DNA from 4 places in the Kluyvera sp. STS39-E genome. Region 2 is predicted to be linked to each of the others. Evidence: predicted binding sites of a transcription regulator. Region 2 holds the regulator's gene; each other region holds the start of a gene.
The links. Region 2 encodes sigma-54, which starts transcription at its own class of promoters, with help from an activator protein. Its sites were predicted from a motif close to GTTGGCACANNTTTCGCTNT; they were not measured.

Region 1 (2,207 bases), on a different contig from region 2:
TCTGGCTCAAATTTGTTGGCGCGGAATTTCTCGATAACGGCCTTACCGTCCGGGATCAGACGCGGATCTTTACCGAAGGTCATGTAGATCCCTTTGGTGTACTGTGGACCTCCCGCCGCCGTGACCATCTCTTCGTTAACAATACAGTCGCCGGAGAAGAAACTAGCTTGAACGCCCTGTTCACGCATCTGACGTACCAATGGCCCCGCTTCCGGGTGGCAGCCGCCGAAGAACACGACGTCTGGCTTCTGCGCACTGATTTTCGTCACCAGCGCGTTAAAGTCTTTTTCGCCACGCGATAAGCCTTCATACATCACGTCCTTCACGCCACGCTTCGCCAATGCCGCACGAGTGGCATCCGCCAGCCCCTGCCCATAGGTATCTTTATCGTGAATAATCACCACTCGCTTGGCTTTGAGTTTATCAATGATGAAGTTGCTGGCGACATCGCCTTGCTGATCGTCACGGCCGCACATGCGGAACATGTCGTTCATACCGCGCTCGGTAATCAGTGGATTGGTAGAACCGGGGGTAATGGCGAGAATGCCCGCATCGCTGTATACCTCTGACGCTGGCATGGTTGAAGATGAGCAGAAATGGCCAACGACGGCCTGTACTTTATCCTGGTCCACCAAACGGTTAGCCACCGAAACGGCTTGTTTCGGTTCGCAGGCGTCATCGCCCTGCACCAGTTTAATTTTTTCGCCGTTAATCCCCCCTGCGGCGTTAATGTCCTCAGCGGCCTGGGTCGCCCCGTGCCAGTACTGGTCGCCATAGGTAGCATTTGGCCCAGTGAAAGGCCCAGCAACACCAATCACGATATCAGCCTGGGCGGAAAACGCCGTTACCAGACAACCTGCCAACACAAGAGAAAGCGGACTTCTAATCAATTTCAGCGACATTATTATCTACCTTAGCAAAGAGGTTTATGCATATACCCCAAATAATTCGAGTTGCAGGCAGGCGGCAAGAGCGTGAATCCCGATGAGCTTACTTGAGTAAGTGATTCGGGTGAACGAGCGCAGCCAACGCACATGCAACTTGAAGTATGACGGGTATAACGGTGTGAAGCCGAACGACTGGCACATTCACCAAATAAACGAACCCTGACAATATCCTGCTGATGACGGCGAGGTTTCCTTACGCTTTTCAGGCCAAAAATGTTAAGCAAAATAGTTGCCAACTTTGTGCAACCTTCGCTTGGATTTCGACAATTTTGAGTATAGAGCGCCGTTTTAGGGCTTCCGGTGTGATGAAGTGAAATTACGGAGAGGATCACATCTCGTTAACAATAAAGTACATAAACAATGCAATAGTCACGCTTTGCGCATTTTTGTAGCAAAATGTACGGGTTATGGTAGCGGATGGTGCAGGTAAGTGAGCGATTATGGTGCGAGAGACAGGGCACGGGACAAAAACAAAAAAACCACCCGTAGGTGGTTTCACGACACTGCTTATTGCTTTGATTATTCTGCTTTATTCCCATGGTGCCCGGAGTGGGACTTGAACCCACACAGCGCGAACGCCGAGGGATTTTAAATCATGCATATTATCATCACTAATCAATAAGTTACTTTGATTTTTCGCCATCAACTCAGAAATTACCATTTAATCTATTCAAAGGGTTACCGATTATCAACCATCCCAATGGCGAAGGATTTACAGCCTCTAAGGCCCCCTATGAACGACCTCCAGACCTTGCTAACAACGTTCTGTGTAAATATAAAAAGGAAGCAGGTCAGATGTTATCTCCTAAGAAAAATGATACTTTTAATGAAAATCTAATATGGATGTTCATGATGATCACTGAAAATAAGCCATTGATTTATCTGTTAAATACCCCTAAAATCGTTGAAAAGGCTCTTAGCCCGGTCTTCAATGTAGGCCATTGTTGGATGAATGGGTATAACACATATGAAGCTGCCAGCTATCGTCCTTTAGTAATACCCTATTCTTCTGAACTTCCCTCAAACTTACATGAAGCAGAAATAGTAGTTATTGATACATGTTTAAGACAAAGTTTCATCAAAGGTCATTCATCTATAAAAGTGTTTTATAGCCATACGCCTAGCATTGTTGACCTGTTTCCTCTGGATATGAATACTGCTTTAACTAACATTTTCTCCACTGAAAAATTTCAACTACTATTTATTTTTTGTGAAAGCAATAATGACGAAATTTATACTCTTCAGAATGAAGCAGGACAA
Region 2 (2,207 bases):
TGAGGAATAGCGATGCCATTGCCGATGCCAGTACTGCCCATCTTTTCACGGGTCAGGATGGCTTCGAACACCACCTGCGGAGGCAGGCTAAGCTGTTTAGCCGCCAGCTCGCTGATGATTTCCAGCGCACGTTTTTTACTCTGACAGTGCACGGCACTGCGGGTACATTCCTGGTTAAGGACGTTGCTCAGTTGAAGAGCTGAATCATTATTTGTCATAATTTCACCTAAGCACCGCCCGCCATACACAGGGCATAGCGGGCGGTAGCTCGGACAATCAGTGTTGTTTTAGTTTATCTTTGTGTTTATTCAACTGTCTCGACAGTTTGTCGATCAAGCCGTCGATGGCGGCGTACATATCTTTCCCTTCCGCACTGGCGTGAAGTTCGCCGCCGTTAACATGCAATGTTGCATCCGAGATGTGCGTCAATTTCTCCACTTTTAACACAATGTAGACCTGATTGATCCTCTCGAAATACTGTTCGAGCTTAACGAATTTCGCATTGACGAATTCGCGCATCGCATCGGTAATTTCGACGTTGTGTCCAGTGATGTTGAGCTGCATAGTGTCTTCCTTATCAGTAGAGTCAGACCAGCTGTTTACGCTGGTTTGACGGCGGGATGGATAAAGACTCTCGGTACTTTGCAACGGTACGCCGTGCCACCATGATACCCTGTTCAGAGAGCATGGTGGTCAGTTTACTGTCGCTCAGTGGTTTCGCGGGATTTTCCGCGGCAATCAATTTCTTCACCAACGCGCGGATAGCAGTAGACGAGGCTTCGCCGCCGCCTTCGGTGCTCACGTGACTGGAGAAGAAATACTTAAGCTCAAAAATGCCCCGTGGGCTATGCAAATACTTCTGCGTGGTGACACGCGAAATGGTGGACTCATGCATCTCGACGGTCTGGGCGATATCCGCCAGCACCATCGGTTTCATATATTCTTCGCCAAGATCGAAAAAGGCCTGCTGCTGTTCAACGATGCAGCGACTGACGCGTAAAAGCGTGTCATTACGGCTCTCAAGACTCTTTATAAGCCATTTAGCATCCTGCAGGTTACTGCGAATAAACTGGCTGTCGGCGTCATTGCGGGTGTTATTACACATGCCAGCGTAATGCTGGTTTATCTGCAAACGCGGAATGCTGTCGGCGTTAAGCTCAACCATCCAGCGACCGCTTACCTTGCGGACCAAAACGTCAGGGATCACGTATTCCGGCTCACCGGTTTGGATCGACTGGCCGGGGCGAGGATCTAACGATTGGATCAGGTCGACGGCTTCTTTCAACACGTCTTCTTTCAGACGGGTAACGCGCATCAACGAGCGGAAATCATGGTTGGCGAGAAGATCGAGATGATCGGAGATAATCAGCCGGGCCTCGGTAATTCGCGGCGTATCCGGGGAGAATTGTGACAGCTGGATCAGCAGGCAATCGCGCAGATCCTTGGCGGCAACACCCACTGGATCGAAGCGCTGGATGCGCTTAAGCACCGCTTCTACTTCATCAAGGCCTATTTCGTCATCGCCAATGCTTTCACGAATATCTTCCAGCGTAACGGTGAGATAGCCGGTTTCATCAACGGCATCAACGATAGATGTCGCAATTGCCCTGTCGGTTTCGGTAAACGGCGTTAGCTCGACCTGCCACATCAGATAGTCCTGCAAGGACTGGGTGGTTTCACCCTGATAGATTGGCAGTTCGTCGTCCTGATAATCAACTCCAGTGCCCGATGGCGTTCCGGCGGTGTAGATTTCATCCCAACTGGCGTCGAGCGGCAGCTCTTCGGGCATTTCCGTCTTTTCCAATGCATCGACGCTGTCGATAGTTTCGGCATCAACGGATTCCTGGGTTTCTACTTCCTCGTGAAGATCGGTTTGCTCAAGCAGGGGATTGCTGTCCAGTGCTTGCTGGAGTTCTTGCTGAAGTTCCAGCGTTGACAACTGCAACAGACGGATCGCCTGCTGCAACTGCGGCGTCATGGCAAGCTGTTGGCTGAGCCTTAATTGCAAACCTTGCTTCATGTTCAGAACGAATTTCTCCTGCTAACGTCGTTAACCATACCCTATCAGAGTCTGAAGTCTTCCCCAAGATACACGCGTTTAACATGTTCGTCTTGTAGGATCTCCTGAGGTGTTCCGTGGGCAATCAGATGCCCCTGGCTGACGATATAGGCGCGCTCACATACCGCGAGCGTTTCACGCACGTTAT
Region 3 (2,207 bases), on a different contig from region 2:
TCAGTGAACACGCCGCCAGCCGTCAGGAACTCACGGTCTGCGTCCAGCGCATTCAGTGCTTCTTCCAGAGAACCTGCAACCTGTGGGATCTCTTTCGCTTCTTCTGGTGGCAGGTCGTACAGGTTTTTGTCCATTGCTTCGCCTGGGTGGATTTTGTTCTTGATACCATCAAGACCAGCCATCAGCAGGGCTGCAAAGCACAGGTACGGGTTAGCCGCTGGATCTGGGAAGCGCACTTCGATACGACGCGCTTTCGGAGAAGCAACCACTGGGATACGGATGGAAGCAGAACGGTTACGGGCAGAGTAAGCCAGCATAACTGGAGCTTCGTAGCCTGGGACCAGACGCTTGTAAGAGTTGGTGGTTGGGTTCGCCAGGGCGTTGATCGCTTTAGCGTGTTTGATAACACCACCGATGTAGAACAGCGCCTGCTCGGACAGACCTGCGTATTTGTCGCCGGAGAACAGGTTTACGCCGTTCTTGGACAGAGACATGTGGCAGTGCATACCGGAACCGTTATCGCCAAACATTGGTTTTGGCATGAAGGTCGCGGTTTTACCGAAACGGTGTGCAACGTTGTGCACAACGTATTTGTAGATCTGAATCTCATCCGCTTTTTTGGTCATGGTGTTAAAGCGGGTGGCGATTTCGTTCTGGCCTGCGGTCGCCACTTCGTGGTGATGCGCTTCAACAACCAGACCCATCTCTTCCATGATCAGACACATGGTAGAACGGATGTCCTGGGAGGAATCGACCGGAGGAACTGGGAAGTAACCGCCTTTCACGCCAGGACGGTGACCTTTGTTACCACCTTCGTATTTGGTGGAGGAGTTCCATGCGCCTTCGATATCATCGATAGCAACGTGGGAACCGGAGATGGATGCGCCGAAACGAATGTCATCAAACAGGAAGAATTCTGGCTCTGGCCCGAACAGAACGGTGTCCGCGATGCCGGTAGCGCGCAGATACTCTTCAGCACGTTTAGCGATGGAGCGTGGGTCACGGTCATAGCCCTGCAGCGTGCCTGGTTCCAGGATGTCGCAACGAATGATCAGGGTAGACTCTTCAAAGAACGGGTCGATGAGAGCGGTAGTCGCATCTGGCATCAGAACCATGTCGGATTCGTTAATGCCTTTCCAGCCACCGATTGAGGAGCCGTCAAACATTTTGCCTTCTTCAAAGAATTCGGCATTTACCTGATGAGCAGGAATAGTGACGTGCTGTTCTTTACCTTTGGTATCGGTGAAGCGCAAATCGACAAATTTCACTTCGTGCTCATTCAGCATCGTCAAAACGTGTTCAGCGGACATACTTAACATCTCCCGGATTTTATCATTGTCGTCGTGGTAACGAGGTCTTCAATCACTGCTTAAAGTGGCGTTGTTGCCCTAAAAAATATAAAGCGAAATCTGTGCCAACTTTTAAATCACCCCCAAAAGGCGTTATCATGCGCACCATAGTGCAAAAGGGCTGCACCATGATAGCTTCTTTGCACCATTATAGTGCTTATCTGTCATTGCTGAGCACCATATTGGTGCAAATTGTGATTAGGTGCCCTTTTTATGCTCCGTGAAAGCGATCACAAAGAAACTCTGCAATACTTGTTTGCGGAGGATCTCTGTGATCCTGTTTTGTAGTGCGATTAATCCGTGTACAATAACGCGCTATTTCTAATGCCCGAGGCAAAGTTGTGATCGAAAATTTGCGTAACATCGCCATCATCGCGCACGTTGACCATGGTAAGACTACCCTGGTTGATAAGCTGCTCCAGCAATCCGGTACGTTTGATGCGCGTGCTGAAACACAAGAGCGTGTGATGGACTCCAACGATTTGGAGAAAGAGCGTGGGATTACCATCCTCGCGAAAAACACCGCTATCAAATGGAATGATTACCGTATCAACATCGTTGATACCCCAGGGCACGCCGACTTCGGTGGTGAAGTTGAGCGCGTTATGTCCATGGTTGACTCCGTGCTGCTGGTTGTTGATGCAATGGATGGTCCGATGCCGCAGACGCGCTTCGTGACTAAAAAAGCATTTGCTCATGGCCTGAAACCAATTGTTGTTATCAACAAAGTTGACCGTCCTGGCGCGCGTCCTGATTGGGTTGTTGACCAGGTCTTCGACCTGTTCGTTAACCTCGATGCGACCGACGAACAGCTGGACTTCCCTATCATTTACGCTTCTGCGCTGAATGGTATTGCTG
Region 4 (2,207 bases), 590 kb from region 2:
TACTCTTTATCGTAGAGATTCTCTTCTAGCAGCACATGGGCGAAAGCATTCACTAGCGCCATATTGCTACCGTTACGCATCTGCAGATGCTGGTCGGCGATACGCGCGGTTTCAATACGACGCGGATCGCAGACGATAATCTTGGCCCCTTTATCTTTGGCCTTAATGACGCGACGCGCCACGATGGGATGCGAATCCGCACAGTTGTAGCCAAAGACCAGCAGGCAGCGCGAGTTTTCGATATCGCCAATGCTGTTACTCATCGCGCCGTTGCCCAACACATCCTGCAAACCCGCCACCGACGGACCGTGGCACACGCGGGCGCAGCAGTCGACGTTGTTGGTATGCAGCACGCCGCGGGCGAATTTTTGCATCACATAGTTGGTTTCATTGCCGGTACCGCGCGATGACCCGGTGGTCATAATGGCGCGCGGCCCGAATTTGGCTTTGATATCGCCTAGCCGTTTCGCGGTATAGCGAATGGCTTCTTCCCAGCTCACGGGAGTGAATTTGCCGCCCTTTTCATAGCGGATCATGGGCTGCGTCAATCGCGGCGTCAGCAGCTTGGTATCGTTTAAGAAGTCCCAGCCGTAGTAGCCTTTCAGACACAGTTCATTTTGGTTGGTTTTGCCATTAGCCGCTTCGGCGCGGACAATTTTACCGCCATCCACAACCAGCTTCAGCTTACAACCCGCGCCACAGTAAGGGCATACACTCGTGATTTTTTTCATCAGTAACAGACCTGTTAAAAGAGAAATTAAGGGATTTTAAAAAGACAGAGACGTCGCGACATCAAGCGCGGTACGGCGGCGCTTTTCGGCACTCAGTTGCTCAAGCTTGTCGCGATCGACGCAGAACAGCGCATGGGTCGGACAGGCTTCCATGCAGGCCGGGCCCGCTTCGCGGTGGAAACAGAGGTCGCATTTGTTGGCTTCTGCTTTTTCCGCGCGAATTTTCAGCCCAGTGCCGCTGTTACGCACAACCGGACGCACCACCACTTCCATCGCGCCGTACGGGCACGCCACGACGCAGGTTTTACAGCCGATGCAGCGTTCCTGCATGACGTGAATAAACCCTTTATCGCGGATAATTGCCCCGTTCGGGCAGACGTTGGCGCACGGCGCATCTTCGCACTGGCGACAGGCGGTGGCGGTGGAAACATCCATCCCTTTGATAACGTGAATACGCGGCAGGAAAGATTGCGGCGTCAGGGCGGCGCAGTCCTGATCTTCCTGGTGGGAAACCACGCATGCGACTTCGCATGTCCGGCAGCCAATACATTTACTCGCATCAGCAATGATGAAACGGTTCATCAACTTCTCCAGCAATGACAATGAATTGAGCGGGAGAATGCATTAATCGAGCCAACTTTTATGAGGCTGATTTACAAGGATTATTTGGAAAGATGACGGCGGGGAGAGGCTGTCATCGTCATTAGTGACGATGACAGCTGACGAGATCAGGCGTGCGGGCCGGCATGAATAGAATCGCGCTCAATCAGCTCGCCGGGGAAGGTTTGTTGATAGGTAAAGTCACCGCCATCGAGCATAAAAATCAGCCGGTTAATGGTCTCTTTAATCATCTCGGTCACCGGGATACGCACGCTGGATAGCGACGGGATCATATACGGGGCCAGAGCAATATCATCAAAACCAATGACCGAAACCTGCTGCGGAACGCCGACGCCGTGGGCATGCAGGCGTTTTATCGCCCCTACCGCCATATCGTCATTGCTGCACACCAGCGCGCTAAAGTTCACCCCGCGCTCGCGAAGCCTGTCCACGCCAGCGGCACCGGTGGCGGGCGTCCATCGCCCTTCGACAATCAGTTCGTCACGCAGCAAAATGCCGTGTTTTGCGAGGGCATCCTTATAGCCGGAAAGACGTTCAATGCCGGTAGGTGAGTCCAGTGAACCGGTGATAAAAGCGATATCGCGATGACCGCGGGCAATGAGCTTTTCCACCGCCTGTTGGCTCGCCGCTTTTTGATCGCAATAAACGCAGTGACTGCTGTTTCGGCGAAGTCGACGGTTAATCACCAGCACCGGTTGCTGCTGCTGCCCGATAATCTCGTCAATTTCGTCGACGCTTAAAAAACGCGGATAAATAATGATGCCGTCACAGCGCAGATCGAGCAGGTACTGAATCGCCTCCCGCTCCTCTTGGGCGCTGTGTTTGCCATCGGCAAGAATCAGCCGCCTCCCCTGC

Region 1: AB4K05_RS23460 (branched-chain amino acid ABC transporter substrate-binding protein) is a predicted target of sigma-54. The motif match lies at 1,165-1,184, and genes of this name have one in related genera.
Region 3: glnA (glutamate--ammonia ligase) is a predicted target of sigma-54. The motif match lies at 1,400-1,419, and genes of this name have one in related genera.
Region 4: hydN (electron transport protein HydN) is a predicted target of sigma-54. The motif match lies at 1,350-1,369, and genes of this name have one in related genera.

Annotation. Positions count from the first base shown of each region.
Region 1 covers NZ_JBFQGA010000015.1:8,952-11,158, reverse strand. Annotated here, with positions in the region: gene AB4K05_RS23460 (branched-chain amino acid ABC transporter substrate-binding protein) at 1-902, opposite strand, end outside; gene AB4K05_RS23455 (hypothetical protein) at 1,743-2,207, shown strand, end outside.
Region 2 covers NZ_JBFQGA010000001.1:62,982-65,188, forward strand. Annotated here, with positions in the region: gene ptsN (PTS IIA-like nitrogen regulatory protein PtsN) at 1-218, opposite strand, end outside; gene hpf (ribosome hibernation promoting factor) at 277-564, opposite strand; gene rpoN (RNA polymerase factor sigma-54) at 587-2,020, opposite strand; gene lptB (LPS export ABC transporter ATP-binding protein) at 2,065-2,207, opposite strand, start outside.
Region 3 covers NZ_JBFQGA010000011.1:13,998-16,204, forward strand. Annotated here, with positions in the region: gene glnA (glutamate--ammonia ligase) at 1-1,310, opposite strand, end outside; gene typA (ribosome-dependent GTPase TypA) at 1,691-2,207, shown strand, end outside.
Region 4 covers NZ_JBFQGA010000001.1:657,658-659,864, reverse strand. Annotated here, with positions in the region: gene fdhF (formate dehydrogenase subunit alpha) at 1-731, opposite strand, end outside; gene hydN (electron transport protein HydN) at 768-1,313, opposite strand; gene AB4K05_RS03155 (LacI family DNA-binding transcriptional regulator) at 1,460-2,207, opposite strand, start outside.